DNA from 2 places in the Arthrobacter sp. CP30 genome. Region 1 is predicted to be linked to the other one. Evidence: predicted binding sites of a transcription regulator. Region 1 holds the regulator's gene; the other holds the start of a gene.
What was found. The regulator HrcA, encoded in region 1, represses chaperone genes, less so after heat shock. The targets are predictions, from matches to a motif close to TTNGCACTCGNNNNNNNCGAGTGCNAA.
Positions count from the first base shown of each region.

Region 2: groES (co-chaperone GroES) is a predicted target of HrcA. The motif match lies at 9,008-9,034, and genes of this name have one in related genera.

Region 1 is NZ_JBQEMM010000008.1:64,151-73,734, forward strand. It holds gene lepA (translation elongation factor 4) at 1-1,174, shown strand, start outside; gene hemW (radical SAM family heme chaperone HemW) at 1,202-2,431, shown strand; gene ACTIMO_RS11750 (DUF4870 domain-containing protein) at 2,528-2,944, opposite strand; gene ACTIMO_RS11755 (DUF3097 family protein) at 3,024-3,875, opposite strand; gene hrcA (heat-inducible transcriptional repressor HrcA) at 4,051-5,064, shown strand; gene dnaJ (molecular chaperone DnaJ) at 5,142-6,272, shown strand; gene ACTIMO_RS11770 (16S rRNA (uracil(1498)-N(3))-methyltransferase) at 6,275-7,042, shown strand; gene ACTIMO_RS11775 (GerMN domain-containing protein) at 7,098-8,087, opposite strand; gene ACTIMO_RS11780 (PhoH family protein) at 8,533-9,567, shown strand; gene ybeY (rRNA maturation RNase YbeY) at 9,564-9,584, shown strand, end outside.
Region 2 is NZ_JBQEMM010000005.1:75,700-98,151, reverse strand. It holds gene ACTIMO_RS08755 (LmeA family phospholipid-binding protein) at 517-1,176, shown strand; gene ACTIMO_RS08750 (ABC transporter ATP-binding protein) at 1,191-3,020, opposite strand; gene guaB (IMP dehydrogenase) at 3,066-4,682, opposite strand; gene ACTIMO_RS08740 (ribonuclease J) at 4,957-6,591, shown strand; gene groL (chaperonin GroEL) at 6,883-8,499, opposite strand; gene groES (co-chaperone GroES) at 8,572-8,868, opposite strand; gene ACTIMO_RS08725 (THUMP-like domain-containing protein) at 9,110-10,324, shown strand; gene ACTIMO_RS08720 (HAD family hydrolase) at 10,438-11,157, shown strand; gene ACTIMO_RS08715 (DUF503 domain-containing protein) at 11,164-11,457, opposite strand; gene ACTIMO_RS08710 (LacI family DNA-binding transcriptional regulator) at 11,482-12,498, opposite strand; gene ACTIMO_RS08705 (hypothetical protein) at 12,980-13,312, shown strand; gene ybaK (Cys-tRNA(Pro) deacylase) at 13,332-13,826, shown strand; gene ACTIMO_RS08695 (GNAT family N-acetyltransferase) at 13,925-14,347, shown strand; gene ACTIMO_RS08690 (GNAT family N-acetyltransferase) at 14,407-14,952, shown strand; gene ACTIMO_RS08685 (DUF4394 domain-containing protein) at 15,030-15,926, shown strand; gene ACTIMO_RS08680 (hypothetical protein) at 16,075-16,521, opposite strand; gene ACTIMO_RS08675 (PhzF family phenazine biosynthesis protein) at 16,634-17,482, opposite strand; gene ACTIMO_RS08670 (histone-like nucleoid-structuring protein Lsr2) at 18,184-18,534, shown strand; gene ACTIMO_RS08665 (APC family permease) at 18,778-20,232, opposite strand; gene ACTIMO_RS08660 (S1 family peptidase) at 20,546-21,379, opposite strand; gene ACTIMO_RS08655 (hypothetical protein) at 21,766-22,431, opposite strand.

The DNA.
Region 1 (9,584 bases):
CGACGGCAAGCTCAGCCCCCGTGAGCGCATCCAGATGATGTCGACGCGCGCGAGCCACGAACTGCTCGAGATCGGCGTGAGCTCGCCCGAGCCGAAGCCTTCCAAGGGCCTCGGTGTGGGCGAGGTGGGCTACCTCATCACCGGCGTGAAGGACGTGCGCCAGTCGAAGGTCGGTGACACCGTCACCAACCTGCAGAAGCCGGCCGCGGAGTCGCTCGGCGGCTACGAGGATCCGAAGCCCATGGTGTTCTCCGGGCTGTACCCGCTCGACGGCACCGACTACCCGGTGCTCCGCGACGCCCTCGCGAAGTTCACGCTGAACGACGCCGCCCTCGTCTACGAGCCCGAGACCTCGGCCGCGCTCGGGTTCGGCTTCCGTGTCGGCTTCCTCGGCCTGCTGCACCTCGAGATCACGCGGGAGCGCCTCGAACGCGAGTACAACCTGGACCTCATCTCCACGGCTCCGAACGTGGAGTACGAGGTCACGCTCGAGGACAAGCGGGTCCTGAAGGTGACCAACCCGAGCGAGTACCCGGTGGGGAAGATCGCCGAGGTCCGCGAGCCCATGGTGTCCGCGACCATCCTGGCGCCGTCGGAGTTCGTCGGCGCCATCATGGAGCTGTGCCAGCAGCGCCGCGGCGTGCTGGGCGGCATGGACTACCTGTCCGAGGACCGCGTCGAGATCAGGTACCGACTGCCCCTCGCGGAGATCGTCTTCGACTTCTTCGACCTGCTGAAGTCGAAGACCCGCGGCTACGGTTCGCTGGACTGGAAGGCCGACGGCGACCAGGTCTCGGACCTCGTCAAGGTGGACATCCTGCTGCAGGGCGAGCAGGTCGACGCCTTCAGCGCCATCACCCACCGCGACAAGGCGTATGCCTACGGCGTGATGATGACGGGGAAGCTGCGCGAACTGATCCCGCGCCAGCAGTTCGAGGTGCCCATCCAGGCTGCCATCGGCGCCCGCATCATCGCGCGCGAGAGTATCCGGGCCATCCGCAAGGACGTCCTCGCCAAGTGCTACGGCGGTGACATCACCCGCAAGCGCAAGCTCCTCGAGAAGCAGAAGGAGGGCAAGAAGCGCATGAAGATGGTGGGTCGCGTGGAGGTTCCCCAGGAGGCGTTCATCGCCGCACTGTCCTCGGACGAGTCGAAGGACAAAGCCAAGAAGTGACGTTCTACCCCTCGAAGGAGGTCAGGAGTGCCTAGCGCCCTGCCACTCGGCCTGCCCGCGCCGGCGGACGGGATCCTGCCGGCGGAGGCCGCCGTCGATGCCGGGGCTCGCGACTTCGGCCTCTACGTCCACATCCCCTTCTGCGCCGTGCGCTGCGGCTACTGCGACTTCAACACCTACACCGCCACCGAACTGGGTGGGGGAGCGTCGCAGGACGCGTATGCCGGCTCCGTCCTCGCCGAGCTGGACCTCGGAGCACGGGCGCTGGCGGCATCCGGCGTGCCGGCCCGTCCGATGTCCACCGTGTTCTTCGGCGGCGGGACGCCGACCCTGCTGCCCGCGGAGGATCTCGCCTCGATCCTCGGGGCCGCGACGGGTCGCTGGGGACTGGCGCCCGGTGCGGAGGTCACCACCGAGGCCAACCCGGACTCGGTGACGCCGGACTCCCTGCGCATCCTCCGTGACGCGGGCTTCACGCGTGTGTCCTTCGGCATGCAGTCCGCCGTCCCGCACGTCCTCGCGGTGCTCGACCGGACGCACGCGCCGGAACGCGTGCCGCAGGCCGTCCAGTGGGCCCGCGAGGCGGGCCTGGCGGTGAGCCTCGACCTCATCTACGGGACGCCCGGGGAGAGCCTGGACGACTGGCGGACCTCGCTGACGACGGCGCTGTCCTACGCGCCGGACCACATCTCCGCGTATGCGCTGATCATCGAGGAGGGCACCCGCCTCGCGTCGCAGATCCGTCGCGGGCACGTCCCACCCATCGACGACGACGACCACGCGGACAAGTACGCCCTTGCCGATGAGCTGCTGACGGCCGGGGGACTGCACTGGTACGAGGTGAGCAACTGGGCCAGGACGCCCGCCGACGCCTGCCGCCACAACCTTGCCTACTGGCGCGGGAACGACTGGTGGGGGGCCGGTCCCGGCGCGCACTCCCATGTCGGCGGGACGCGCTGGTGGAACGTCAAGCATCCGCGCGCCTATGCCGCCGCGCTGGAGGGCGGGTCGTCTCCCGCAGCCGGCCGCGAGATCCTCGGTGGCGAGGACCGCTACGTCGAGGACGTCATGCTGCGGGTGCGCCTGCGCGAGGGACTCCCGACGGCGGTCCTGACGGCGTCGGGCAGGAAGGCCGTGGCCGGTCTCATCGCCGATGGGCTGGTGGAGCCCGTCGAGGCCTTCGCGGGTCGCGTGGTCCTGACCTTCAGGGGACGCCTGCTGGCCGACGCCGTCGTGCGCCGACTGCTGCCCGACTGACACCGACGGAGCGCCGCCGCACACTGCCCCCGCACACCTCCGGAGGGTCGCCGGATCACCGCGGCGCAGGCGCCGGAGGTATACGGGCGGTCGTGCCTAGCGGATGAGCCGGAGGTTCAGGGCGTAGCGGTAGGGCCGTCCACGGTTCACCTGGATACCGGCGTTCACGGAGAAGATCGTGATGGCGACCCAGATGAGGGCGTTGACGACCGCGAAGATCCCGCCGATGTCCGGCACGAGGGACAGCAGCCAGGCCGTGAGGGCCAGGAGGGTCGGTGGGAGCGTGAAATTCAGCGCCTCCTTCGATTCCTGGGCGGTGAACGGGCCGCGGTCCTTGAAGATGAGGAAGATCAGCAGCGAGGGGATGAACCCGAGGATGCCGCCGAAGTGCGCGAGGGTGGCGAACTGCCGGTCCTCGGACGCCGTGAGCGGCAGCGCGTTGGCCGGAGTTCCCTCGAAGGCGGGGAGGGACGCGCTCTGTCCTTCGTGCTGATGGTCGGCGGTGTTGGACAACGGTATTCCTTTGCTGGCTCGCGGAATTCCTCCGCCGTGACTGTGCTCCAAGGATACGGGCTGGCCGCCGCGGATCGCTTCAGGCCGTGCCCGGTGGAACGGTCAGGAAATCGATGACCTCCTCGACGCGACCGAGCAGCGAGGGCTCCAGGTCCGCGTAGCTCCCGACGCCTCCGAGGATGCGCTTCCACCCCTGGGCGACAGCGGCCTGGTCCTGGTACGGCCAGCCGAGCCCTGCGAGGATGCCCGTCTTCCAGTCCTGACCGCGCGGCACCACGGGCCAGGCCGTCCGCCCGAGGACGGCCGGCTTCACCGCCTGCCAGACGTCCACGTAGGGGTGGCCGACGATCAGCACGTGGTCACGTGCTCCGGGTACGGTCATCGCCTGCTGCGCGATCCGTGATTCCTTCGTGCCGGGCAGGAGGTGGTCGACGAGGATCCCGAGGCGGCGGGTCGGCCCGGGCCCGAACGCGCGGATCGCGCCCTCGAGATCATCGACTCCGTGGAGCGGTTCGACGACGATCCCCTCCAGCCGCAGGTCGTCACCCCACACCTTCTCCACGAGTTCGGCGTCGTGCTGGCCCTCCACCCAGATCCGGCTCGCGCGGGCGGTCCGGGCGCGCGCCCCCACGACGCGGACACTCCCCGACGCCGTTCGGGTGCGTGCCGCGGTCGTCACCGGGCGCGGGGCGACCAGCTGCACCGGAGCGCCGTCGAGCAGGAAGCCGTGTCCCAGCCTGAACGTCCGGTGCCTGCCCCGGCGGTCCTCGAGCACCATGACGTGCAGTCCGCCGGACTTCTCCACGCGCACCACAGCGCCCACGAATCCGCTCTGGACGTCCTCGAGGACCATGTCCCGCTCGACCGGGACCTCCGGGAGGGCGACGCGTCGCGGAGCCGAGATGTCCTGTGCTCCCCAGCCGTGATCCATCCCGAACACCCTTCCGACGAGGGCTCCGGCGGTATGCCGCGGCCCGGGTGGCCAATGCTAACAATCGCCCGCGACGTACTAGACTTGGCACTTGGGTGTGTCGAGTGCTAACCGCTCGGAACCACCCTGACCGCGTGCTCGTGAGGTAGGGACAGACCCGGAGGTGACTTGAGGAGTGAGTGAACCGCGACGCCTGGAAGTGCTCCGGGCCATCGTCGAGGACTACGTCCACTCGAGGGAGCCCGTCGGCTCCAAGGCGCTCGTCGACCGCCACCGGCTCGGGGTGTCCTCGGCCACCATCCGCAACGACATGGCGGTGCTCGAGGAGGAGGGGCTGATCGCCGCACCGCACACGAGCTCCGGCCGGATCCCCACGGACAAGGGCTACCGCCTCTTCGTGGACCGCATCTCGGAGGTGAAGCCCCTCTCCGGCCCGGAGAAGAAGGCCATCCAGACGCTGCTCGAGGGTGCAGAGGACGTCGACGACGTCATGGACCGGACGGTGCGGCTGCTCGCGCAGCTGACGAACCAGGTCGCCGTCGTCCAGTTCCCCCGCGTGGGAGGGGCATCGGTACGCCACATCGAGTTCGTCCTGCTCGCTCCTCAGCAGATCCTGGTGGTGCTGATCGCGACGAGCGGGACGGTCCAGCAGCGGATGGTCCGGACGCCGACGGACATCCAGGAGAGCGAACTCGCCGAGCTCAAGCAGAGGATCCTGTCCGCGGTCTCCGGGGTCAGGCTCACGAACCTCCCCGCGGAGCTCGGCTCCGCGCTCGCCCAGTTGCCGGCCGGCCTCCGCACGCACGGGGGTACGATCGTCAGGGCGCTCGAGCAGCTTGCCGGGCTCGGCCGCGAGGACCGGATCCTGCTCGCGGGGACGGCCAACCTCGCACGGTCCACCGGCGACTTCCCGTTGAGCATCGGCCCGATCCTCGAAGCACTCGAGGAGCAGGTGGTCATGCTGCGGCTCCTCTCCGAGATGGAGTACGACGCACGCGGAATCTCGGTGCGGATCGGCAGCGAGAACCCCTACGGTGGCCTCTCGGGGGCGTCGGTGGTGGCGACCGGCTACGGACCGGACGCCGGAGCGAAGCTCGGTGTCCTCGGACCCACCCGCATGGACTACCCGACCACGATGGCCGCCGTGCGCGCCGTCGCCCGCTACCTCTCGAGGATCCTCGAGGAGTAGCGGGGCCCCGCAGGATTCCCACCGGCCCGGCCGGTGAGCAGACGACAGTTGTCTCCAACAGGAAGTGATGTGCAGGAGTGAGTAATCACTATGAGGTCCTCGGTGTGGCGCAGGGCGCGACCGGGGAGGAAATCAAGAAGGCCTACCGCAAGCTGGCCCGCAAGCTCCACCCGGACGTCAACCCGGGCGATGGTGCGGCCGAGGAGTTCAAGCTCGTCACCCGCGCCTACGAGGTGCTCTCCGACCCGCAGAAGCGTCGCGTCTACGACACGACCGGGAACGAGAACGGGACGGACACCGGCTACGGCTCGGGCTACTCCGGCTCCGGGTTCGCCTTCCAGGACATCTTCGAGACGTTCTTCGGGGGGAGCGGCCAGCAGGGCGGCGCACCGTCCCGCACACGCCGGGGGCAGGACGCGCTGATCAATGTACGGATCGATCTGAAGGACGCCGTCTTCGGCACCAACAAGAAGATCGAGGTGGACACCGCCGAGGTGTGTCCCACCTGTGACGGCTCCTGCTGCCAGCCCGGTACCTCGCCGCGCACCTGTGACATCTGCGGTGGCTCCGGACAGGTCCAGCGGGCCGTCCGGTCCATCCTCGGCCAGGTCATGACCAGCGCGCCGTGCGGTACGTGCCAGGGTTACGGCACCGTCATCACGAGCCCCTGCCACGAATGCAGCGGCGAGGGACGCATCCGTGCCCGCCGGACCCTGACCATCAAGGTCCCCGCAGGCGTGAGCACCGGCACCCGCATCCAGCTGGGCGGCCAGGGCGAGGCCGGGATCGCCGGTGGGCCCCAGGGCGATCTCTATGTGGAGATCCGGGTCAACGCCGATTCCACCTTCCTGCGCGACGGCGACGACCTCCACGTGACGCTCAGTGTCCCCATGACGGCGGCGGCGCTCGGTACCTCCGTCCACCTGGACACCTTCGACGGCGACCAGGAGCTGATGATCAAGCCGGGCACGCAGTCCGGGGAGATCCTGACCCTGCGGGGGCTCGGCGTCACGCACCTGCGCAACCAGGGCAGGGGAGACCTCCGCGTCCACCTCAACGTCGAGACGCCGCGCAACGTCGACCACCAGCAGGAGGAACTCCTCCGGAAGCTCGCCGAGCTCCGGAACGAGGAGTACACCGACGGTCAGCTGGCGAGCAACGGCTCCGGCGTGTTCGCCCGTCTGCGGGAGCGGCTCGGGAACCGCTGACCATGACGCGTCCGCTGTTCTTCGCGCCGGGCACCGAGGTCCGTTCCGCCTGCCCTGGGGGCCCCTTCGTCCTCGGGGGAGACGAGGGACGCCATGCCGCCACGGTGCGTCGACTCGGCCAGGGCGAGAGGATCGATGTCTCGGACTCGACGGGGTACCGCCTGACCGGTGTCATCGTGGCCGTCGGAGCAGGGACGGTCGAGCTCACCGTCGAGACTGCCGGGCAGGACCCCGCACCCCTGCACCGCCTCGTCCTCGTCCAGGCCCTGGCGAAGGCCGGCCGCGACGAACAGGCGGTGGAGGCGGCGACAGAACTCGGGGTCGACGCGGTGGTGCCGTGGCATGCCGAGCGGAGCATCGTGCGCTGGCGCGGCGAGAAGGCGGAGAAGGGCCGGCAGAAGTGGCTGTCCCTCGTGAATGCGGCGTCGAAGCAGTCGCGGCGCTCGTTCGTCCCCGACGTCCTGCCCGTCATGGACACCGCCGGGCTCATCGCCTGGGCCGCCGCGGTCGACCACGTCATCGTGCTGCACGAGGACGCCCACGCCTCGCTGTCCGATCACCTCGACGTGCTCCGCAGCACCGGCGGACTCGACGGGCCGTCGACCACGGCCGTCGTCGTCGGACCCGAGGGTGGGATCGGCGACGCGGAACTCGGGAAGCTGCGGTCCGCGGGCGCCGAGAGCGCGCGGCTGGGGCCGCACGTGCTCCGGTCATCGTCCGCCGGTCCGGCGGCGCTCGTCCTGCTGAACCACCTGCTGGGGCGCTGGTAGTCGCTCGGTCACCTGCCCGGGCGCTGGTACCCGCGCGGCACCGTCACAGATCCGGTCAGCGGACCACGACGGACTTCGAGTCCTCAGCAACGCCCTCGCCGGTTCCTGCCGAGACCGTGATGTCGTAGCTCCCCGGAGGCAGGCCGACAGCGAAGGAGTAGGCGCCCGGCGCGCCGTCGGCGGGCACGATCTCGACCACGCCGTCCAGGAACAGGTCCGTGCCGCCGGCAGAGCCCTCGGTCCTGCGGTCGATGCGCCAGACCACGGAGTCGTCTCCCGCCGGTCCCAGCCCATGGACGGTGAAGCTCTCCCTGCCGAGTTCGACGCCCTGCTGCGGGTCGATGATCCACACCGGAGCGAGGACGCCGGTGTCCCTGGTCAGTTGTCCGCCAAGGTCCACCGATCCGAAGGCACGGTAGTCGGCGGTCCCGTCGACCAGCACCACGACCGAGCTGGCCTCACCGCCCGTGATGAGACCGCCGTCCGACGCTGCCGCCGTCGCCGTGAACACGAGTTGCTGCAGTGCCAGCCGGGCATCCTCCTCGTCGAGGCGCTGCGACAGCGCGTCGGAGGAGATGTCGAGGGTGATGACGTTCCTCGTCGAGACGGAGGAACTGATGCTCGAGGCGGGATCCCAGGGGGAGGTGTAGTCGGGGTCCAGGGGTTCGCCCTCGGTCATGATCCGCACGGCCTCGGAGATGGGATCACCGCTCGATGCCGCAGGGGAGGGCAGGAACTCCCGGAACAGCCTGTCCGACCCGGTCACATCACCCAGCCAGTAGACCGGCACGAGCGGCCGTGAGGTCGCCGCCGGCCCCGCAGCGGCCCCCTGCGATTTCAGGGCTTCCTCGGACGGGGTGCCGCTGACGGTCCCCGGACCGGAGGCCTCGATCGGCCGGGCGAGATCCGTCCTCGCGGCACTGCCCTCGAACACGTCGAGATTCGGGAGGAGGAAGACACTGCTCGCCACGAGGACGCCGCCGGAGACGAGCAGGATCCCGCGGAGGCCGAGCCTGCTCTGCCGGAGGGGGTCCTGGCTGTTCATGCTGGCCCCTTTCCGTCAGGCGCTTGAAGGGCGCGATGGGTCGATCGGTACGAGATTCTCGGGTGACGAGCGGGCACGGAGGGTGCTCTCGCCAGGCCGGCCACGGAACGGGTTACCCCTGCCGAACCTGCATCAGCTTGGCACAGCCCGAACGGCGGCCCGGCAGGAATACGAGGGGTGTGGAGGACTGAAACCGGATCGATACGAAGCCGTTGCCGATTCGCGACGGGAACCGGCTGGGTCGGCAGCCCTCGGGATGCATCGGGAGCCCTGGTGCCCCCGGAGCATCGGCCCCTGCTGCGCCGTGCCTATGACGTACGATTAAGTTCTCTGTCCCAGGCCGAACCGGTTCGCCGTGAACGGGTGGACACAGCCGCGGCACGCAGGGTACGGAGCCAGGACGACAACGCGAACGAGGGGCGATCGAAGGCCGCACGGCCGAGCTATGAGCGAATCTTCAACAGGGATCAACGTGGCAGGACTTGATACGAGGACCGTCTACTTCGACTCGACGGAGCAGATGGTGCAGGCACTGGGCTCCAATGACGAGGCCCTCCGCCTGATCGAGGAGTCCTTCCCCGGCGTCGGCCTCCAGGCCAGGGGCAACGAGCTCACCATCTCCGGACCGTCTGCCGACGTGCTGCGCACCGAGCGCCTCGTCAGCGAGATCCGCACCATGGCGAGCAACAACGCGACCGTCTCCCCGCAGGTGCTCGAGCAGCTCGTGACGATGCTCAAGACGCAGAGCGCCGCACGCCCCTCGGAGGTGCTCTCGGTCAACATCCTGTCCTCCCGCGGGAAGACGATCCGCCCGAAGACCCTGAACCAGAGCACCTACGTCGAAGCGATCGACCGCAACACGATCGTCTTCGGCATCGGACCGGCGGGTACCGGCAAGACCTACCTGGCGATGGCCAAGGCGGTGCAGGCCCTGCAGCAGAAGGAGGTCAACCGGATCATCCTCACCCGGCCCGCCGTCGAGGCAGGGGAGCGTCTCGGTTTCCTGCCCGGAACGCTCAACGACAAGATCGATCCGTATCTCCGCCCGCTGTACGACGCCCTCCACGACATGATGGACCCCGACTCGATCCCGCGCCTGATGGCCGCCGGCACGATCGAGGTGGCGCCCCTCGCGTACATGCGCGGCCGGACGCTCAACGATGCCTTCATCATCCTCGACGAAGCGCAGAACACGACGCCGGAACAGATGAAGATGTTCCTCACGCGCCTCGGGTTCGGGTCCAAGATGGTCGTGACCGGCGACGTCACGCAGGTGGACCTGCCCAACGGCACCAGTTCCGGACTGCGGATCGTGAGCGAGATCCTGCGCGACGTCGACGACGTCTACTTCAGCGAACTCGACGCCTCGGACGTGGTGCGCCACCGCCTCGTGGGCGACATCGTCAGCGCCTACAGCGCCTGGGACGAGGAGCAGCGCGGCAACCAGCAGCGCTCCGGCCGCCCGGTGACCGGCCGATGAGCGTCGAGGTCAACAAC
Region 2 (22,452 bases), on a different contig from region 1:
CGGGCACGGGGGACCGCGTCGAGGGGTCCCGTGGGAGGAACCGCCGCGAGGCGGGCGGTCCTGCGGTGTCAGCCGTGTGGGATGTCCGCTGCATGCTGGTGGGCCGGCGACGGCAGGGGCGCACAGCAGCCCCTTCGGGCCACCCCGCTCACCGTGGCGCTCCGGGCCTTCGAGGTCCCCAGCATGCTCAACCGTCCTTGTTCCGCGACCATCGTTCGGTGATCGTCCTGCCCGGCTATCCTCTCCGGAGCCGCGGACGCAGCGCAAAGCCGCCCCGCCGTCGTGATCAGCCCCCCGTCGTCGTCGACCCTGGACCGCCCATGACCACCGGACCGGCGCAGCCGGCGCGTCGCCCGTCCCGCCCGTCCCCACCGGTCCGCCGGTCCGGGCCGCCCGGCGCGGCCCCGACGGTCGGCCGCGTGCCTCGATCCCGCCCCCCCCTGGCCAGGGACCTGCAGGGCCCGTTGCGCCGGGCGGCGTTTCGCCCTCCCCCACCGGACACGCCAGACTGGCCTCATGACATGGACACGCGCCCGGGACTGGCTGATCGGCGCGGCCGGGATGGTGGTGCTCGTCCTCATCGCGGGCAGCATCCTCTGGTGGATCGTCAGTGAGCCGGCCGACGCCGGATCGGCCGGGCCCGTCCCGTCCGAGCCGTCGTCGTCATCCCCGGACGGCGGTGCCGGCGCCCCTGCGCCGCCCGCGGACCTGTCCGACGACGAGGTGTGGTTCGGGGACCTCCGGCTCGACGCGGGTACCGTGCTCGCCTCGAGCTCGATGCTGACGGACGTGCGCGCCGTCGGCCGTGACGTGGTGACGGGCCCGGACGGCCTGGTCGTCGCGGCCGACCTGGGCGGCGGTGCGGAGGTGCGCCCGGCGGAGGACGGTCAGGCTACCGTGGTCCGCACCGTCGAGGCACTCGGCCGCGACCTGCGGGTCACCGCGACCGGCACCGTCGACGTCGAGGACGGCCGCCTCGTCCTCGAGCCACGTTCCATCGACGTCGGGGGGCCGGACTTCCTCTCCGGCGCGATCGCAACGATCGTCCGCAACTCCGTGTCCCTCGAGCACGAGATCGAGGGACTGCCGGAGGGTCTCGTCCTCGAGGACGTCGTGGTGCGCGACGACGGGTTCCGCGCTGCGCTCATCGGTGAGGACGTCCTCCTCCGGCCGTGACGCGGCGCTGCCTGCTAGTCCTCGGGGAGCTGGCTCTCGAACATCCGGAAGTACCGTCCGCGGAGCGCCACCAGTTCCCGGTGCGTGCCGGATTCGACGACCCGCCCGTCCTCGAGCATGTGCACGATATCTGCCTTCTCGATCGTCGCCAGGCGATGGCTGATGGCGATGATGGTGCGGCTCCGGTCGGCGAACAGGCGGGTGAAGATGCGGTGCTCGGCGAGGGCGTCGATGGCCGACGTCGGCTCGTCCATGACGACGAACGGCGCGTCGCGGTAGAAGTTGCGGGCCATCGCGAGACGCTGCCACTGGCCGCCCGAGAGACCGCTGCCCTTCCGGCCGCGCGGGTCCTCCATCCAGTTGCTCACGTAGTTCTCGAAGCCGTTGGGCATCTTCTCGATGAACTCCATCGCCTCGGCGTCCCGCGCGGCGCGGCGCACCCGCTCGTCGTCCCGCGGGCGGTGCACGTCGCCGAAGTAGATGTTGTTCTCGGCGGTGGCGAACTCGTACCGCAGGAAGTCCTGCGACATCACCGCCAGGTGCTGGTGCCAGTCTTCGATCCCGATGTCCCGGAGGTCGCGTCCGTCGAGCAGCACCTCGCCCTTGCTGGGCTGGTAGAGGCCCGCGAGGACACGGATCAGCGTGGACTTCCCCGCCCCGTTCTCCCCCACGATCGCGACGTGCGTCCCACGCTCGAAGGACATCGAGACGCCCCTGAGCACCTCGGCCTCGCCGCCCGCGTAGGTGAAGTGGATGTCCCTGAGCTCGACGGCGGACGGAGCCGCCTCCAGGCGCCCCGTCGCCGAGGTGGACAGCGGGAAGTCCATGAACTGCTCGTAGTCCTTGAGGTTCGCGAGGTCCTCGTCGATGGAGCTCAGCGAGGACACAAGGTTGTTCGCGGTGCTCAGGGCCCGGCTGACGATCTGCTGCACGTAGAGGAACTGGCCCACGGGCTGCGCGCGGGCGATGATCTGCCCCACGATCCACACCAGGGCGAGGAGTTCCGCGCCGTACTGCAGTGCATCGGCGAGGAGCTGCTTGGGGATGTAGCGCTTCTGGAAGTCGAGCCGCCGTTTCTCGTCGGCGTCCCGCAGCGTCGAGCGCAGCCCCATCAGGTAGCGGACGATCCCATACAGGCGCATCTCGGCGATGTGCTGCGGCTTCATGAGGTTGTTCTCGATCATGCGCCGCTGGCGGCGCGAATCCACCTGCGTGTTCCAGTGCGCCATCTGCTCGCGCGAGAGGCGGAACTGCAGGTACACGCTGGGGATGATGGCGACGAGGACGATCAGCGCGATCCACCAGCTCACGAGCAGGAGCGCCCCGATCGCGAGGACCACGGACGCCAGCTGGGTGAAGATTGCCGCGATGCGGTCGAGGACCCGCGCGTAGGAGTCGGAGAAACGTCGCGCCCGGTCGTAGAGGTCCACCGTCTCCTTGTCGTCGTACCGCCAGAATTCGAGGGCGAGGAACCGCTCGTACATGCGGTCACCGACGATCGCACCGACGCGGAAGCTGAGGACCTGCTGGATGTAGCGGTCCACGCTCGTGAAGGCGCCCCACAGGAGCCCGAGGACGGCGGTGACGATCACGTAGGTGATGGCCGCCCGGCCGGCGTCGGGCTCACCCGCATAGGCGGCCGCGAGGGCCGTCGTCGTGAGTGAGGCGAAGTAGGTGGTCACGAGCGGCAGCACCGCGGAGATCAGGGAGCCGGCGACCTTCATCGCCACGGCGCCCGGCGACGCCTTCGCGCTGACGGCGAGGACCTGCCCCACAGCGCGCGCGTAAGGCCCAAGGCGGAGCTTGCGGCGGGCGATGGCCTCGGGCTGCGGCAGTCCGCTCATACGGCATCAGCCCCCTCGGCGAGGGGGCTGATGCCGGGGGCTGCGCTACTTGGAACCGTAGTTGGGTGCCTCCACCGTCATCTGGATGTCATGCGGGTGGGACTCCTTGAGCCCGGCCGCCGTGATGCGGACGAACTTGCCCTTCGCCTTCAGCTCCGGGATGGTGCGCGCACCGGTGTAGAACATGGTCTGGCGGAGGCCGCCGACGAGCTGGTAGGCCACGGACGCCAGCGGACCGCGGTAGGCCACACGCCCCTCGATGCCCTCCGGGATGAGCTTGTCGTCACCCGTGACATCCGCCTGGAAGTAGCGGTCCTTCGAGTAGGACGTGTTCTTGCCGCGCGTCTGCATGGCCCCGAGCGAGCCCATCCCGCGGTAGGTCTTGAACTGCTTGCCGTTCACGAAGATCAGCTCACCCGGCGCCTCGGCGGATCCCGCCAGGAGCGAGCCGAGCATCACGGTGTCCGCGCCGGCCACGATGGCCTTGCCGATGTCTCCCGAGTACTGGAGCCCGCCGTCCGCGATGACCGGGACCCCGGCGGGGATGGCCGCCTTGGCCGACTCGTAGATGGCGGTGACCTGGGGCACACCGACTCCGGCGACCACGCGCGTGGTGCAGATGGAACCCGGGCCCACGCCGACCTTGATGCCGTCCGCCCCCGCGTCGATGAGCGCCTGGGCACCCTCGCGCGTCGCCGCCTGGCCGCCGATGATGTCGACGTGCGCCGCCGACGGCTCGGCCTTCAGGCGGGAGATCATCTCGAGCACACCCGCGCTGTGACCGTTGGCGGTATCGACGAACAAGGCGTCGACGCCCGCCTCGACGAGGGTCATGGCCCGCTCCCAGCCGTCGCCGAAGAACCCGATGGCGGCCCCCACCCGGAGGCGTCCGTCGTCGTCCTTCGTGGACAGGGGGTACTGCTCAGCCTTCGTGAAGTCCTTCACGGTGATGAGGCCCCGGAGGATGCCTTCGCCGTCGACCAGCGGGAGCTTCTCGATCTTGTTCTTCGCCAGGAGGTTGATCGCGTCGTCACCGCTGATGCCCACGTGCCCGGTGACGAGCGGCATCTTCGTCATGACGTCGTGCACGCGGGTGGTCGGGAAGTCCCGCTCGAGCACGAAGCGCGTGTCCCGGTTGGTGACGATCCCGAGCAGGTGCCCGGCGTCGTCGACGACGGGCAGGCCCGAGACACGGTAGTGGCCGCAGAGCTCGTCCAGTTCCTGCAGGGTGGCAGCGGGACCGATGGTCAGCGGGTTGGTGATCATGCCGGACTCGCTGCGCTTCACGCGGTCCACCTGGTCCGCCTGGTCCTGGATGGACAGGTTGCGGTGGATGACGCCGAGGCCGCCCTGCCGCGCCATGGCGACGGCCATGCGGGACTCGGTGACGGTGTCCATGGCGGAGGAGAGCAAGGGCGTCCGCACCGTGATGCGCTTCGAGATGCGCGAGGAGGTATCGGCCTCGGAAGGGATGACGTCGGTGTGGCCGGGGAGGAGGAGCACGTCGTCGTACGTCAGGCCGATGAATCCGAAGGGGTCGTGGGTCTGGTTCTGGCCGGACTGCTCGCTCACTGCTGCGCCTCTTTCGGTGTCGCCCGATGGGAGTGGGGTGGGGCCTTCGGCGCTGACGCCGGCGGGCTCTGCCAGTCTAGAACGGTTCATCGGGGTGCCCTATTCCGGTGACAGCGCTCACGTCACCGGCCGGGCGAGCCGCCCGGCCGGACCTGATCCGCCGATGCGGCACCGGACGTCGTACCCTAGAAGGAGTATCCGCCCGGCTCGACCGGGACCACTTCAGGGATCTGCCGGGTTGGCCGGCCTCGACGACACACGTCCGGCGGCCTCTCCCCTGCCCCCGCCACCACTGAGAGAAACCTAATCTGTGAATAAACGACCTGCCGCACTGACAGCACCACGGGACCTGGCCAAGGGAGCCATGCGCATTGTCGCCCTGGGTGGGATCGGTGAGATCGGTAGAAACATGACCGTGTTCGAGTTCGACGGCAAACTGCTGATCGTCGACTGCGGAGTCCTGTTCCCCGAGGAGCACCAGCCCGGCATCAATGTCATCCTCCCGGACTTCTCCTACATCCGGGACCGGCTCGACGACGTCGTGGCCGTCGTCCTGACGCACGGGCACGAGGACCACATCGGCGGTGTCCCGTATCTCCTCAAGGAGCGCGCGGACATCCCCCTGGTCGGCTCGCGCCTCACGCTGGCCTTCATCGAGGCGAAGCTCAAGGAGCACCGCATCACCCCGAAGACCGTCCAGGTCAAGGAGGGTGACCGCCGGACCATGGGCGGTTTCGACCTCGAGTTCGTCGCGGTCAACCACTCCATCCCCGACAGCCTCGCCGTCGCCATCCGCACCGCCGCCGGCATGGTGCTGCACACGGGTGACTTCAAGATGGACCAGTTCCCGCTCGACCGCCGCATCACGGACCTGGGCGCGTTCGCCCGCCTCGGCGCCGAGGGCGTGGACCTGTTCCTGACGGACTCCACCAACGCGGACGTCCCGGGCTTCACGACGTCGGAGAAGGACCTCGGCCCGGCCATCGACGCCGTGTTCCGCACCGCCCCGCGCCGCATCATCGTCTCGAGCTTCGCGAGCCACATCCACCGCATCCAGCAGATCATCGACACCGCGCACCGCCACCGCCGCAAGGTGGCGTTCGTGGGACGCTCGATGGTCCGCAACATGACCATCGCGGCGGACCTCGGCTACCTCAACATCCCGCAGGGCCTGCTCGTGGACTTCAAGAAGCTCGAGCGCAGCGACGACCACAAGGTGGTGCTGATCTGCACCGGTTCGCAGGGCGAGCCGATGGCCGCGCTGTCCCGCATGGCCAACAAGGACCACGCCATCCGGATCAGCGAGGGTGACACCGTCCTGCTCGCGAGCTCGCTCATCCCGGGCAACGAGAACGCGATCTACGGCATCATCAACGCCCTCACCGAGATCGGCGCCAACGTGGTCCACAAGGGCAACGCCAAGGTGCACGTCTCCGGCCACGCCAGCGCCGGCGAGCTCGCCTACTGCTACAACATCGTCAAGCCGCGCAACGTCATGCCGGTCCACGGCGAGTGGCGCCACCTCCGCGCGAACTCGGAGATCGCCGTCGCGACCGGCGTCGATCCCCGCAACGTGGTCATCGCCCAGGACGGCGTGACCGTCGACCTCGCGCGCGGCCGCGCCACGCTCTCCGGCAAGGTCGACGCCGGCCTCGTGTTCGTCGACGGCGACAGCGTCGGCGGCATCACCGAGGAGGACCTCGTGGAGCGCCGTCGCCTCGCCGAGGAGGGCGTGGTCACGGTCCTCGCCATCATCGACCCGGACAACGGGGAGATGGTCGAGTCGCCCGAGTTCTTCACGAAGGGCTTCTCCTGCTCCGACGAGGACCTCGACAAGGCCGGAGCCGCCGTCGAGAAGGCACTGCGCGACGCCGCGTCCAACCGCCAGGGCGGCCGCCGGCAGGACCCCGAGGACATCATCGAACGGGCCACGGCCAACTGGATGCGCCGGTTCTACAACCGCCAGCCGGTCGTCACGGCGATCGTGGTCGACGCCTGATCCCACGGCTCCGGGCCCGACGCCCGCAGCGCCCGAAGCCCCGGCACTCGAAGGAGTGGCCGGGGCTTCGTCGTCCGTCGTCGGGACGTCGTCGCCCGGATCCCCCTGCGGGCTGTGCGGAGTGGGAGTGTTCGACCCTGCCGCTTGTCGCGGGATCCTGCCTGGGCTCGATGCGCCGGGCAGGGCATCCGGGGTGACCGCGCGGAAGAGGCCACACGCAGCAGCACCCCGGCTCGATGAGCCGGGGTGCTGCTGGACGTGCCGGGAGCGTGTGCCGTTCAGGCAGGCGTCCTAGTGCGAGTGGCCGTGGCCCTCGTCGCCCTCGGACTCCTCGGGCTTCTCGACCACGAGCGTCTCGGTGGTCAGCACCAGCGCCGCGATGGAGGCCGCGTTGCGCAGTGCGGAGCGCGTCACCTTCACGGGATCGATGATGCCCGCGTCCACGAGGTTCTCGTACTCGCCGGTCGCGGCGTTGAAGCCGTGACCCACCTCGAGATCGGAGACCTTGGAGACGACGACGTAGCCCTCGTGTCCGGCGTTCTCCGCGATCCAGCGCAGCGGCTGCGCGAGGGCACGGCGCACGAGGCCGATCGCCGTAGCGGCGTCGCCCTCGAGTGCGAGGACGGCGGGGTCGGTGTCGAGCGCCTTGCCGGCGTGGACCAGTGCGGATCCACCACCGGCGACGATGCCCTCCTCGAGAGCGGCACGCGTGGAGGACACGGCGTCCTCGATGCGGTGCTTCTTCTCCTTGAGCTCCACCTCGGTGGCAGCGCCGACCTTGATCACGCCGATACCGCCGGCGAGCTTGGCGAGGCGCTCCTGGAGCTTCTCGCGGTCCCAGTCGGAATCGGTGCGCTCGACCTCGGCGCGGATCTGCGCCACGCGGTCGGCGACGTCGGACTCGCTGCCGGTGCCGTCCACGATCGTGGTGGCGTCCTTGGTGACGGTGATCCGGCGGGCGGAGCCGAGGACCTCGAGACCCACCTGGTCGAGCTTGAGGCCGAGATCGGGCGAGACGACCTGCGCACCCGTGAGGGTCGCGATGTCCTGCATCATGGCCTTGCGACGGTCACCGAAGCCGGGAGCCTTGACGGCGACGACGTTCAGGGTGCCGCGGATCTTGTTGACCACCAGGGTGGACAGGGCCTCGCCCTCGATGTCCTCGGCGATGATGAACAGCGGCTTGCCGGCCTGCAGGGCCTTCTCCAGCAGCGGCAGGAACTCCTGCAGCGAGGAGATCTTCCCGGAGTTGATGAGGATGAGCGCGTCCTCGAGGACGGCTTCCTGGCGCTCCGCGTCGGTCACGAAGTACGGGGAGAGGTATCCCTTGTCGAACTGCATGCCTTCGGTGAGGACCAGCTCCGTGACGGTCGAGGAGGACTCCTCGATGGTGATGACGCCGTCCTTGCCGACCTTCTCGAAGGCCTCGGCAAGGAGGTCTCCGACCTCGGTGCTCTGGGCGGAGATGGACGCGACATTGGCGGTCTGCTGACCGACGACCTCGCGTGCGTTCTCCAGCAGGCGCTTGGCGACGGCCTCGACCGACACCTCGATGCCGTGCTTGAGCTGTCCGGGAGCCGCGCCGGCGGCCACGTTGCGGAGGCCCTCCTTGACGAGTGCCTGTGCGAGGACGGTCGCGGTGGTGGTGCCGTCACCGGCGACGTCGTTGGTCTTGGTGGCCACCTCCTTGGCCAGCTGCGCGCCGAGGTTCTCGTAGGGGTCGTCGAGTTCGATTTCGCGGGCGATCGTGACGCCGTCGTTCGTGATGGTGGGGGCGCCCCACTTCTTGTCCAGCACGACGTTGCGTCCGCGGGGGCCCAGCGTCACCTTGACGGTGTTCGCGAGCTTGTCCACGCCGGCCTCGAGGGCACGGCGGGCGGCGTCGTTGAATTCCAACTGCTTTGCCATTGTTGATTCCTTTCAGGCTTGTGCAGCGAGAAAAACCCCGGCCACTGCGGGCCGGGGCTTCTCAAGGGGTTACTACTTGACGACGACTGCGAGGACGTCGCGGGCGGAGAGCACCAGGTACTCCTGGCCGCCGTGCTTGACCTCGGTTCCGCCGTACTTCGAGTAGATGACGATGTCGCCCTCGGCGACGTCGACGGGGACGCGGTTGCCGTTGTCGTCGACACGACCCGGTCCGACTGCCACGACCTCGCCCTCCTGGGGCTTCTCCTTGGCCGTGTCCGGGATGACGAGGCCGGAAGCAGTGGTCTGCTCGGCTTCGAGGGGGCGGACAACGATGCGATCCTCAAGGGGCTTAATAGAGACCGACACTCGGGCTCTCCTTTGCGTTCGATACCAATGGATTGGGGCCGTCGGGATGGGCGTGAACCGTCGTCGCGGTGCCGGCGAACGCTTCCCTCGGGATTAGCACCCACAGGGAGTGAGTGCCAACTCTGACTGTATGCAAGGGCTGGCACTCGGTCAAGGCGAGTGCCAAATGTCGACGGTCCGACGATGCGATGGCGCAGGCGGCCGGACCCGGTCCGACGGCTGCGTCGCCTAGGCTGGCACCATGGCTTCGGACAACATCGCGGACATCCTGACCCCCGAGGGCTGGGAGCTGCTGAACTCGCTCGGGCCCTACACCGAGGCCGACAGCCTCCGTCTCACCGAGCAGCTGCGGAAGGCCGGCCACGCTCCCGGCGTGGTCGCCGCCGCCCTGACGCAGTCGCGCCTGCGGGCCAGGGCCTCGGCGAAGTTCGGGCCGTTCGCCGACCACATGGTGTTCACCACCGCCGGGCTCGAGCAGGCCACACGCCTAAGCGTCGCCGCACAACATGCACGGCGCTTCGTCGACGCCGGACTCGTTAAGGTGGCGGACCTCGGCTGCGGGCTGGGGGCCGACAGCATGGCGCTGGCCACCCTCGACCGCGAGGTCACCGCCGTCGAGCTCGACGAGACCACGGCGGCCGCGGCCACCATGAACCTGATGCCGTTCCCCAACGCCCGCGTCGTGAACGCCGACGCCGCCTTCGTCGACACCGCCGGGTACGACGGCGTGTGGCTGGATCCGGCGCGGAGGACGACGACGACGTCGGGCACGTCCCGCCTCTTCGATCCCGAGGCGTTCTCCCCCCCGCTCTCCTTCGTCCAGCAGCTCGCCGACAGCGGCATGCCCGTCGGCGTGAAGATGGGCCCCGGCATGCCGCACGAATCGGTCCCCGGGACGTGCGAGGCGCAATGGGTCTCCGTGGACGGCGATGTCACGGAGGTGGCGCTCTGGTTCAACGCGCTCCGCCGGCCGGGCGTCCGGCGCGCAGCGCTCCTGCTCGGGGCCCGGGGAGCGGCGGAAATGGTGTCGGAGGCATCCTTCGGGGACGGCCCGACGGCGGCGGTCGGGGAACCCGCGGGCTACCTCTACGAGCCCGACGGCGCCGTCATCCGCGCCGAGCTGGTGGCGGACCTCGCACAGCAGCTGGGCGGGCACCTGCTGGACCCGATGATCGCCTACATCTGCGCGCCCATGCTCACGGACACGCCCTTCGCTCGGGCCTACCGCGTCCTCGAGGTCCGCCCCTACAACGTGAAGGCGCTGAAGGCGTGGGTCCGGTCCGAGGGCATCGGCGTGCTGGACATCAAGAAACGGGGGACCTCCGTCACCCCGGAGGAAGTCCGGAAACAGCTCCTGACCGGGTCCGGCAAGGGCCGCAGGAAGGCGACCCTCGTCCTGACGCGGATCGGCGAGGACCGGGTGGTCATCGTCGTCGAGCCGGTCCCCGCCCCTTGACCGAGCCACACATCCGGGACGACCGCAACCCGGCGGCGCCCTTCCCGCGGGCACGCCGGGCTTCCTAGACTCGTGGGCAACCAGGACGGGCGACGGAGGGACGGAGCACAGGCATGACGGACAGTGCCAGCAGCACGGACGACCGGCCGACACGGCACGGGGTCCTCTTCGACGTGGACGGAACGCTCGTCGACTCCAACTACCAGCACACGATGGCGTGGTGGCAGGCCTTCCGCCGCTTCGGCCACGACCTGCCGATGGCGGAGATCCACCGTGCGATCGGCATGGGCGGGGACAAGCTCGTGGCCCACCTGCTGGGCGACGATCGCGACACCGAGCAGGACGGCGAGCTCGATGCCACGCGCTCCGCGGTGTTCTCGACCTTCTGGCCCGGGCTCCGGAGCTTCGAGGGCGCGGGCGAGCTGCTGCGGCGCTGCGCCGACGAGGGCCTCACCGTGGTCCTCGCCTCCTCCGCCTCGCACCAGGAGCTGGCCGTCTCGCGCGGGATCATCGGCGCGGACGAGGCCATCAGCGCCGCGACGAGTTCGGGAGACGCCGAGAACAGCAAACCCGATCCGGACATCCTCCAGGCAGCGCTGACGGCGGGCGGACTGGACGCCGCGAACACGGTGTTCGTCGGGGATTCCGTCTGGGACGTGCTGGCGGCCTCGGAACCGGGCATCCCGACCGTCGGGCTCGCCTCCGGCGGCACGAGCGCGGCCGAGCTCCGCGAGGCAGGGGCCGTCGAGGTGCACAAGGACATCCGGGCGCTCCTGACCGCGTTCGACGACGGTGCGCTGCACCGGCTCGCAGCGGCCGGCGCGAAGCCGTGAGCGCGCCTAGTCCTCGCTGTCGAGCAGTCGCCGCCGAGCACTGAGCAGCTCGATCTCCGGACGGGACGCGACGTGCCGCTCCACGCGGTCCAGCACGTCCACCACATGCTGCCGGTCGCCGCTGACCAGTCCGACGCCCACGATCACCCGCCGGTGCAGGTCCTGGTGGCCCACCTCGGCGGCGGACACCTCGAAGGAGCGCCGGAGGTCCGCGACGATCGGCCGCACCACGGACCGCTTGCCCTTGAGGGAATGCACGTCACCCAGCAGGATGTCGAACTCGATGGACCCGATCCACATGCTGATGCTCCTGACCTGCGGCTACTAGGCGGAATCGCGCCAGACGACGGCGGTGTCCAGGACCTGCACCGCACTGGGCAGGCCCCGGATCTGCGCGAGGACGAGCTCGGCCGCGGTGCTGCCCAGCAGGTCAGCGGGCTGCCGGACCGTCGAGAGCTGCGGGCGGGTCCGCAGCGCCCAACTGCTGTCGTCGAACCCCACGATCCCGACGTCGTCGGGCACCTTCCGCCCCGACTCCTGCAGCGCCGTCATGGCCCCCGCGGCAACGGCATCGGACGCGGCGAACACGCCGTCGATCTCCGGGCACCGGCGCAGCAGTTCCTGCATCCCCTGAAGCCCCGCGGCGTAGGTGTAGAGCGGGTACTCCACCACGAGCGACGGATCGAAGCGCGAACCCATCGCCTCGCGGAAGCCGGCGAAGCGGTCCTGTCCGGAATCGCGGTCCATCGCACTGGCGATCATCCCGATGCGCCTGCGGCCCGTCGCCACGAGCCGCTCGGTGATGGACCGCGCGGCCGCGGAGTTGTCGATGGCGACGTAGGGGAGGTCCGGGGTCCCGGGTGGGTGGCCGACGAACGCAGCCGGTACCCCGATGTCGCGGACGGCGGACGCGATGGGATCCGAGGCGCGCGCGGACACGATGACGGCGCCGTCCACGAGCCCGCCCCGCAGGTAGTCGGCCACGCGGCGGCTGTCGCGGTCGGAGTCGATGATGAGTGAGACCAGCTGGTAGTCCGCCCTCGAGAGCACCTCGTTGGCCCCGAGCAGGATCGAGCCGATGTTGGGATCCTCGAACAAGAGCGAGTGGGGTTCGTGGATGATCAGCGCGATGGCGCGGGACTCCTGCGTGACGAGATTCCGGGCGGCCGAGTTGCGCACGTAGCCGACGCTCGCGATCGCCTCCTCGACGGCGATCCGCGCCTCGTCGGACACATAGCGCTCGCCGTTGACGACGCGGGAGACGGTCCCTCTGGAGAGCCCGGCCGCGGTCGCGACATCGTTGATGGTCGCCCGGCGGTTCCGGGTGCGGGGCGGGGGCATACGTGTACTTTAGCCGAGCCCCCGGGGCCGCCGGCGTGGAACAGGCGTAGGGTGGGGAGCAGTTGTCTAGAAGAAGGCGGCTGACCTCGGTTCTTCTCGTTGGTCGCCGATCCTCGGATCGCGTGCCGGTCAGTAGAGCACCATCCCCGATCGGGGGCGTGCACCATGAACGACCAGGAAGCCCTTCTTCCACAGCCACCCGCAGGCTGCCGTTCCAGCCGTCCTGCGGATCCGTCCGTTCGCCGTCCAGGCGTGAGCCGCACGGCCCTGCCGTGCCCGCCCGGCATCGTCGACCCAGTGCTCCGCACCCGGATCCGCACCCCCTCCTGACGCGGTGGACGCCCATCGTGGCACTCCTCCCGCACCTCCCGCTCCGGGCCCTGCACGTCACTCCCCCCTGCCTCGGCCCCTGCGAGCGATTCCACCCCCGCCGGCCCATCCCTTCCCGGCACCTGTACGCCATACTGCAAAGGACCACCCCATGACGCAGCACATCCCCACCTTCCTGCAGGACTGCACCGCCGTCACCGCCGACGGTTCCCTCGTCCCCGCCGATGAGCTCGAGGGACTGTACCTGTACTGGTGCTCGACCCGCACCGACACTCCCCTGACGACCGAGGACCTCATCACGGCCCTCGTCGCGCAGGAGGGCGTGGAACGCCTGCGGCACAACGGTGTGGACTGCGTCGAAGGACTCGTCCTCACGGGTGCTGTGATGGCAGAATTCATCCTCACCTGCCATTTCACGGGTGCGTGGGGCCAGCCCGATCTGTGGGACCTCACCGCGGCACGGGACGTCGCGACCGCCTCGTAGGACGTTCGAAGGAGACACCGTGGCCCGACGGACCGCCGGCCAGCGCAGCACCCCCGCGCTGGCCGCCCTCTCCGACGCCGGGATCGCCTTCACCGCTCATCCCTACCATCACGACGATGGCGTCTCGTCCTACGGCCTCGAAGCCGCCGAAGCGCTCGGCGTCGAGCCGTCCCGGGTCTTCAAGACCCTCATGGCCAGTGTGGACGGGGTGTTCGCCGTCGCCGTCGTCCCGGTCAGCGGCTCCCTGCACCTGAAGGCACTCGCAGCGGCCCTCGGTCGGCGCAGGGCCGTGATGGCGGACCCGGCCGACGCGCAGCGGCGCTCCGGCTACGTCCTCGGGGGGATCTCGCCGGTCGGGCAGCGGCTTCCCTCGCCCGTGGTGATCGATGTGACGGCGCTGCAGCACTCCACCGTCTTCGTCTCGGGAGGGCAGCGGGGGCTCGACGTCGAGCTCTCCCCCGCGGACCTCATCGCGGTGACCGGTGCGCTGACGGCCCCGATCGCCGATCCCTGAGGCAGGGCCTCCACACCCGAGCCGACTGATCCGGCGCCTGCCACGGCCGCCCGCGCCGAGCCCGCTGCCGGCCCGCCGTCGGCCGCTACGGTGGAGGCGTGACCACGATCAGCGAGAGCATCCCCCCGACCGCCGAAGCCCTCACGCTCTACGCCGCGGTCGGCTGGACAGCGTACACCCGTGATCCAGCCCGGCTCGAACGCAGCCTCGCAGGGTCGCACCTGGTGCTCACGGCCCGGGACGACGCCGGCACGCTGCTCGGTCTCGCCCGGACCGTCTCGGACGGCGAATCCATCTGCTATCTGCAGGACATCCTCGTCGCGCCCGCCGCGCGGCGGAGCGGGATCGGGAGGGCACTGCTGCAGGACGTCAGGGACCGCTACCGGCAGTGCATGTTCCTCGCGCTCACCACCGATGCCGAGGGTACCCCGGACGCCACCGGCTCACACCCCTTCTACGCCTCGATGGGTTTCCGCCGACACGCGGATCTCGGTCTCGCCGCCTTCGGTCTCCGGCCGTGAACCATCCGCCGTCGGAGCTACCGGCGTGGCCGGCCACAGCGCCGTCCGCCGGACAGGTGATGCTCCGACGTTTCGAGGACCGGGACGTACCGATGGTGCAGGAGCTCTCGACCGATCCCTCCGTACCCCTGATCGGGACCCTCCCGCCGTCGTGTGACCGCGCCGGTGCCCTGGCCTACATCGCACGCCAGCGGCAACGGCACGTCGAGGGTGCCGGGTTCTCCTTCGCCGTCGCAGAGGCAGGCAGCGGCCAGGCACTCGGCATGATCGGGCTGTGGCTGCGTGACCGCGCCCTCGGTCGCGCACAGGTGGGGTACGCCGTCATGCCCCGGGCCCGCGGCCGGGGCGTCGCCACCGACGCCCTGCGCGCCCTCGTCCCGTTCGCCTGGACCCTCCCGGAGCTGCACCGCCTGGAACTGCACGTCGAGCCGTGGAACATCGCCTCGGCGAGCGCCGCCACGTCGGCGGGATTCGCGGTCGAGGGGCTGCTGCGAGGCTACCTCGAGATCGGCGGCCGACGACGGGACCTCATGTCCTACGCCAGGATCCGCGACGTCCCGTCGGGCACGGAGGCGCCGCATCCCGCGTCCCTGGGCGGGGCGTGAACGCCGCTCCCCCGGAACGCGTATACCCCTCACGAGTCGCCGAACCCCGGGGACCGGCGCTTCCCGAGGAGAACACGATGAAGAAGAAGACCACACTGGGTGTCCTTGCACTCGCCACGATCGCTGCGGTGGGCCTGGTCCCGGCCGTCGCCAGCGCAACGGGCGGATCCTCCCAGGCCGGCAGTGCGTCCGCGCAGCACTCGAACGGCGGCGGGAACGGAGCCGGCAAGCTGCGTGTCGTGGGCCTGGCCGACGGCGGGACCGCACTGGTGCACTTCGAGACCGCGAAGCCCGGCAAGGTGCGCGGCGCGGTCGGCGTGACCGGTCTGACCGGAGGTGACACGCGCCTGATCGGCATCGACTACCGCGTGCAGGACGGCCACCTCTACGGCGTGGGCAACAACGCCGCCGGCGCCGGCGTGTACCGGATCGATGCGGGGACAGGCCTGGCGACCCTGGTCACCCGGCTCACCGTCGCCCTGAGCGGCTCGACGTTCGGCGTCGACTTCAACCCCGCCGCGAACGCGCTCAGGATCACCAGCGACAGCGGCCAGAACCTGCGCCAGCCCTTCGCCACCGCAGGTGCGCCGACCGTCGCGGACGGCGCGCTGAGCTATGCGGCGCCGGCGATCGCCACCGGGATCAACGGCGCCGCCTACACCAACAACGACCTCGATCCGAACACCGCGACCACGCTGTTCGACCTGGACACCGCCCTGAACCAGATCGCCGTGCAGTCTCCCGCCAATGCCGGATCGCTGGCCCCGACAGGGATGCTCGGTGTCGATGCCGGTGGCGATACCGGCTTCGACATCTACTCCACGCTCCGGAACGGCACCACCGTCGGAGTCACGGGCTTCGCCGCCGTGAACGGCTCCCTCTACGAGATCGCCCTGCTCAGCGGCACGGCGACCTCCCGCGGCACGATCGGAGCAGCGGTGACCGATATCGCCCTGCCCCTGGACCAGCGCTGACGCGCGGCCCCGTCCTGGACCGGCCGCGGCTGTCGCGTCCTCGTCCGGGGTGGGGCCGCCCGTCCTCCGAGCCCCGATTCCGGCAGCGGAGCGGGCCCCGGGCAGGACGGGCACCCCGGCCTGAGGCCCTCATCCTGCGCGCTTCCGCTCAGTGCGATGCTCTCCAGGCGAGGACCGATGCTCCTGCCGTCACTGCCGGTCCGGCCGGCACCATCCTCATCATCGTGTTGCGGATGGCGACACGGGTCCTGCCCTCAACGTCGGCTCCCACCCGCCCGGCACCCTGTGACCGGCGGACCATCTTCTGCGTACGCGGGCGGCGGGCTGCGTCGAACCTGCCTAGTGCGACCTCCAGGGACTCTCCCTCCCTGACGGGCCGGCCGACCAGGAGACCGATGCACGCGCCGTCCTCCAGGGAGGAATTCGCTCCCTGCCCCATCGTGCTGCCCCATCGCGCTGCCCCATCGCGCTGCCCCATCGTGGGGAGCATGGCATGCGCCGCGTCGCCGAAGAGCGCCCCTCGTCCATGGACGTAGGTCCCGAGGTGGGGTGCCAGGTCATGGACGTCATGGCGCATGACCTGATTGGCCGGCATCCGATCGATCAGAGGCCGGACAGGGTCGGCCCACCCCGTAAAATGCCGTGCGTCCTGTCTGCGTCCTGTCTGCGTCCTGTCTGCGTCCTGTCTGCGTCCTGTCTGCGTCCTGTCAGGGGATCGACGTCGCCACGAGGGGCACGGCGCCGCCCCGGACCGTCAGGCCCCCCGAGGGTGGAACGAGCACCGTGATCTGCGACGGGCGGCCCACGTCGGCGCCCTGATGGACCGTCAGCGTTGCCGGCGGCGCGACTTCGCCGAGGTGCCGCAGGTAGGCGCCCAGCGAGGCCGCCGCTGATCCCGTCGCGGGATCTTCGCGGACGCCTCCCGGGGGGAACGGATTGCGGGCGTCGAAGAGGAGCGTGTCCCGCCGATGCACGACGGCGACGGTCGCCTTCCAGCCCTGGGCTGCCATGAGCTTCCTCAGCCCGGTGAAGTCGTAGTCGAGCCCGCGCAGGACGCCCGCGCTCCGCACGGGGACGACCGGATGGAGGTTGCCCGCGTAGGCGAGCAGGACGGGCAGGCTCTGGTCGAGGTCCGTCCCACCAAGCCCCAGGCGGAGCAGCAACTCCGCGCGCACACCACCGTCGATTTCCTCGACGCGCGGCTCGACCGTCACGAGCGACGCCACGAGACGTCCGTCCGCCAGCTCCGTGACGAGGTCGATCGGCCCCACCGGCGTGTCCAGCAGGAGTCGCCCCATGCCCTCACGCTCCGCGAGGGCCACGCCCGTGGCGATCGTCGCATGGCCGCAGAAGGGTACTTCCGCCTCCGGGGCGAAATAGCGGAGCTGTGCTCGACCGGCGGATCGCCGCAGGACGAACGCGCTCTCCGCGTACCCGATGTCCGCGGCGATGGCCTGCATCTCCGCCGGATCGAGATGGTCGGCGTCGAGCACGATCCCGGCCGGGTTACCGCCGTCGGGCGTGTCCGTGAAGGCGGCGTAGCGGAGGATCTCCATGCGCACAGGCTAGCGGGCACACCGCGTGGTCCGCCGGGCCTGCGCGGGTCGCCCGCTGTCGTCGACGTCGATGACTCGATGAAGGGGCAGAGCGGAGGACTCCTCACCGGTGAGATGCAGAAGCACGTCATCCGATGTCAGCGGTGCGATGTCTTCCCCGACGGTGAAGGCCAGCGGTATGCAGTCCGAGCACCATCGATATCGTCGGTCACGAGCACCTAGCTCCCATCGGCGATGTCAGGTCAACCCCTTCGCCTGGCTATCCCTCCTCCGGAAGGACGCCACACCGTCGGATATCTTTCCCCGCAATGAGCAGGATCGATATCTGCGCTGTCGAGGAAGGTCTCCGCCGTGACCGCACCGATTCCGGCAGCCGAATGGAGAGACCACGTGCAGCCGATTACCACTTCTGTCAGACCTGGCATAAGAGCTCGAATTCCTCTGCGCCGGCGACGTCCACGGCCGGAGGGGGTGCACCTCCGCTGCAGCCCGCGCAGAACAGCGCCACTGCAAGGACGGACGACGTCGACAGAGCTGTGGCATGTGCCGCTCGGTTCTCCCGGAGCGCGCCGACGGAGGAAAAGCACAGCGGTGTCGTCTGCGGTGATGTGGATGATCAGAAGCAGGCTTAGTCATTTCCGGGATAGAGTCAGGAGAAGGGGAACACATTCACCGATAACGAGTAATTCAGGAGCAGAACAATGGCACAGCGCGTCCAAGTGGAATTGGTCGACGACCTCGATGGTGCGGAAGCACAGGAAACCGTGCGATTCGGCGTCGACGGCACCGACTACGAGATCGATCTCACGGCAGAGAATGCAGAAAAACTGCGCTCGGTCCTGTCCCTCTACGTCGACAAGGGGCGGAAGTCCACGGCGGGCCGGCGCGGGCAGAGTGGACAGGGTCGCCAGGCGACGACGACGTCGACCACCAAGTCCAAGCGCGAGGAGACGCAGCAGATCCGCCAGTGGGCCAAGGACAACGGGCACAACCCCAGTTCGAGGGGACGCATCACCCAGTCCATCATCGACGCGTACAACGAAGCTCAGTAGACGCCGGGTCGCAGCCGACCAGAGGTGAAGAGGACCGCGGCCGGACGGGATGATCTGACGGCGGAGTCCGACGGGCGAGGGCCGAACGGAGCGCACGAGGTCTCGCCGATCACCGAGACTGCCAGGCACTTCGGTCTCGTCCCCCCGCTACGTCCCGGTCGGCGCGTGTCCGTTCGCCGTCGTGCCCGCTCCTGTCGGGTCGCTGCTGCCGGGCGATGAGTCTGCTGGTCGGCGTCCGGACGCTCAGCCGTCCAGGCTGCTCAGGTCACCCGCGGTCGTGTTGGTGCGCCGATTGACGAGCCAGGTGACGAGCCACAGCACCACCCCGATCGCCATGAGGCCGCCCGCGATCTGGTACTGGACGACGTCGCGCCCCACCCAGGGACCGGCCAGGAAGGCGCAGAGGAGCGCGGCCACGATCGGCAGCGGTCCGGGCGAGGTGAAGAAGACCTTGCGATTGACATCGCGCTTCCGCCGCAGCACCACGCAGGCGATGTTCACGACGGTGAAGACGCACAGCAGGAGGAAGGCCGTGGTGCCGGAGAGGTTGGCGACGATGTTGCTGTCCGGGTCGCTGGTCACGTACAGGATCAGCCCGAGGGCCAGGACGGTCGAGAACGCGATCCCGGCCCAGGGTGTGCAGCGCACCGGGAGCACCTTGCCGAGCGGGCGGGGAAGCACGCCCTGACGAGCCATACCGTAGATCAGCCGGCTGGCCATGAGCATGTTGATGAGTGCGGTGTTCGCGACCGCGAAGACGGCGAGGAACGGGAAGATCCTGTCGATCGGGAAGTCCGGCGAACCGGCGCGGACCACCTCCAGCAACGCCGCGCCCTCGGCCTCACGGATCCCGGCGAGTTCGGTGGGGCTGAGCACCGTGACCACCGAGATGGCCACCAGCATGTAGAAGATGACGGCGATCCCCAGGCCGGTGAGCATGGTGCGCGGGAAGATGCGCTCCGGGTTCTGGGTCTCCTCCACCATGTTCACGGAGTCCTCGAACCCCACCATGGCGAAGAAGGCGATCGACGTCGCCGCGGTCACGGCGAGGAACAGTCCCTTGTCCTGCGCGTCGGTGAACACGAAGATCTCGCCGACGTTGCCCTTCCCCTGAGCCATCGCCAGGAAACCGACACCGATCACGATGCACAGCGCGGTCATTTCCACGAGCGTCAGCACCACGTTGAACTTGACGCTCTCGCCGACCCCGCGGAGGTTGATCACGGCCAGCAGCAGCATGAAGGCGAGGGCGACGATGGTGATGACGCCCTGCCCCGGCATCTCCAGCCACCCGTTCACCTCGAGGCCGCCGAAGAAGTTCTGGGCGAGTACATTGGCCGATGTCGCAGCGCTCGTGATCCCGGAGCAGACGACGGCGAACGCCACGAGGAACGTGACGAAGTGGATGCCAAACGCCTTGTGGGTGTAGAGCGCCGCCCCGGCCGCCTGGGGGTACTGCGTCACGAGTTCCAGGTAGGAGAAGGCGGTCATGGTCGCGACGATGAAGGCCAGCAGGAACGGGAGCCACACGATTCCGCCGACGGTGCCGGCCATGGTCCCGGTCACGGCGTAGACCCCCGCCCCGAGGATGTCGCCGACGATGAAGAGCAGGAGCAGCTTCGGTCCGAGGACCCGCTTCAGTTCCGGCTCGCCGGCCGTGGTCGGAGCGTCGGACACGTGCTCGGCAGAAGTACTCATGGTCGGCCTCCCCTAGGTTTTCCACCTCACTGTGGCCCTGTTCAGTCTGCTTAGCAAGCACTCGCCCGCAGAAATGCCGCTCGTGACGCGGGGCGGGGACCAGCAGCCGGCCTGGGCCGGTCCGGCGGTCCAGGCCCGCGGCATCGTTCACGGCTTTCCGGGGGCAGGGTGCGTGTCGCGCCGGGACACGCCGGTGATGAGGGACGATCGCGCGAAAAGACGTGCACGACGGCGCGGGAGCCCGGTGTGCAGGACGCGGCAGGAGCCGCCCCCACGAACGGGAACGGCTCCTGCCGCGTGGGCTCGGGCGGGGTCAGAGGGTCGCTTCGAGCCACTCCTGGACCACGGGAATCTCGACCCGCTGGTAGCCGCCGAGGTAGCGGCAGTTCGAGGTGTACCCGTAACTCGTGACCGCCGCGAGGTAGCCATCGAGGAAGACGGGGCCCCCGGAGTCACCGAAACAGGTCCCTCCTCCCCCGCGGTTGTCATTCGGGTTGCCCTGCAGCTGCAGGATCTGCGGCGTCAGCTTCTGTCCCGGAGAGGTGGTGCTGCGCCGGATCAGAGGGTAGGACATGGGCTGCGGCTTCTGCGGACCCGTCGCCGGCTTGCGCACCTCGGTCCCGTATCCCACGACCTCGAAGAGGGTCCTGTTGAGCACGGGCGACGCGAACCGGTCGAGGTACCGGAGCGGGGCGACGACGGCCGGCTCGATGCCGATAACGGGCTCATCGAGGACGATGACTCCGACGTCGTTCCAGTTGTCCGTATCCGTGAAGTCCGAGTACTCGGGGTGGGTCAGGGCCGTGCCGGAGAAGAACCCTGCCGCCGTGATCTCCTCGTCGGTGTATCCGGCGGAGGGGTCTGCGGCCACGGGCAACGGCAGTGGGGGCGTCTCGGCGACGACCGTGTCGAACGTGACCAGGGTGCTGCCGACGGCGGGTTCCGTGCAGTGCGCGGCCGTGAGGAGGACCGTCGGCTCGATCAGGGTGGCCGAGCAGCGGTACCGCGAACCGTCCTCGTCGTACGCGAGGATCAGTGCCACAGCGAGGTGCGCCTCGCCGTCGGGCTGACCCCCGGTGATGGCTGCGGCGGGCTGGATGCCGACTGCGGCGAGCGCCACCGCCGACGTGGCGAGGAGCGCGGACATTCGAAGGAGACGTCTCATCATTGCGACCTTTCCGAAGCGGGTGGTGCGAGAACCGTACAGCCGCTCCCGTAGCTGCGGCCACTGATTCCGAACGGCTTCTCGGATCGGTGCGACGAGCGTCCAACCGACGACGGATCGGCCTTGGTCCGGCCCGCCCTCGGTGGCGCTCCGGCGGCAGCGCAGGAAGGATGCGACGGCGGCAGCGCGAGAACGGTGCGACGGCGGCAGCGCAGGAACGGTGCGAAGAAACGGTGCGACGGCGGCAGCGCAGGAACGGTGCGAAGAAACGGTGCGACGGCGGCAGCGCAGGAACGGTGCGAAGGAACGGCGCGTCGGCGGCATCGCAGGTGCGCAGGATGGGTGCGCAGGATCGGTCCAGGGATGATCTAGCGGTCCTCCCCGCCGCGACGCCAGACCCGTACCTGGCCGATCGCCTGGAATCCCGCAGCCATGGCGCGGTCGAGATCGGTGCCGTGCTCGTCACCGACCACCGGCACGCCGGGATCCATCGCCTGCGCGACGGCAGGCAGGTCACCCCGGACGGCGTCGCGCCCCTCCGGGGTGGTGAAGACGTTCGACAGCCCGACGACGGACGCGCTCCTGAAGAGGATCGCCCCGCCCACCACGGTCGCCCCGTCGCGGGCGAAGAGGATCCGCACCGCGGTCTCGCTGAAGAGTCCCGGACGGAGCAGGCCGGGCAGTTCGGCGGCGTCCTCCCGGACCGCCGCGCCGGGACGGCCGTCGACCCGCGTCCATGCGAGCGCCGTGCCGGCGGCGTCGTCCGGTACCCGCCGGATCCACGACGCGGTGAAGAGCGGCACGAAGCCGGCAGCACGGAGGTCGAGCGAAGCCCAGCCGTCCTTCACGGCGCAGGCGGGGCGATCATCCAGACCTTCCACGAGTGCCGAGGACGTCAGCCCCGGACGGAGCGTCATGGCGTCGGGATAGAAGCGCGGGGGCGTCGTCCCGGTCCGCCAGATGCCGTTCCCCACAGTGACCGGGACGCCGTGGGCGCGACAGACGGCGGAGCACCAGTCCGCGTTGTTGCCCACGGCCGCTGCCACATCATTCGC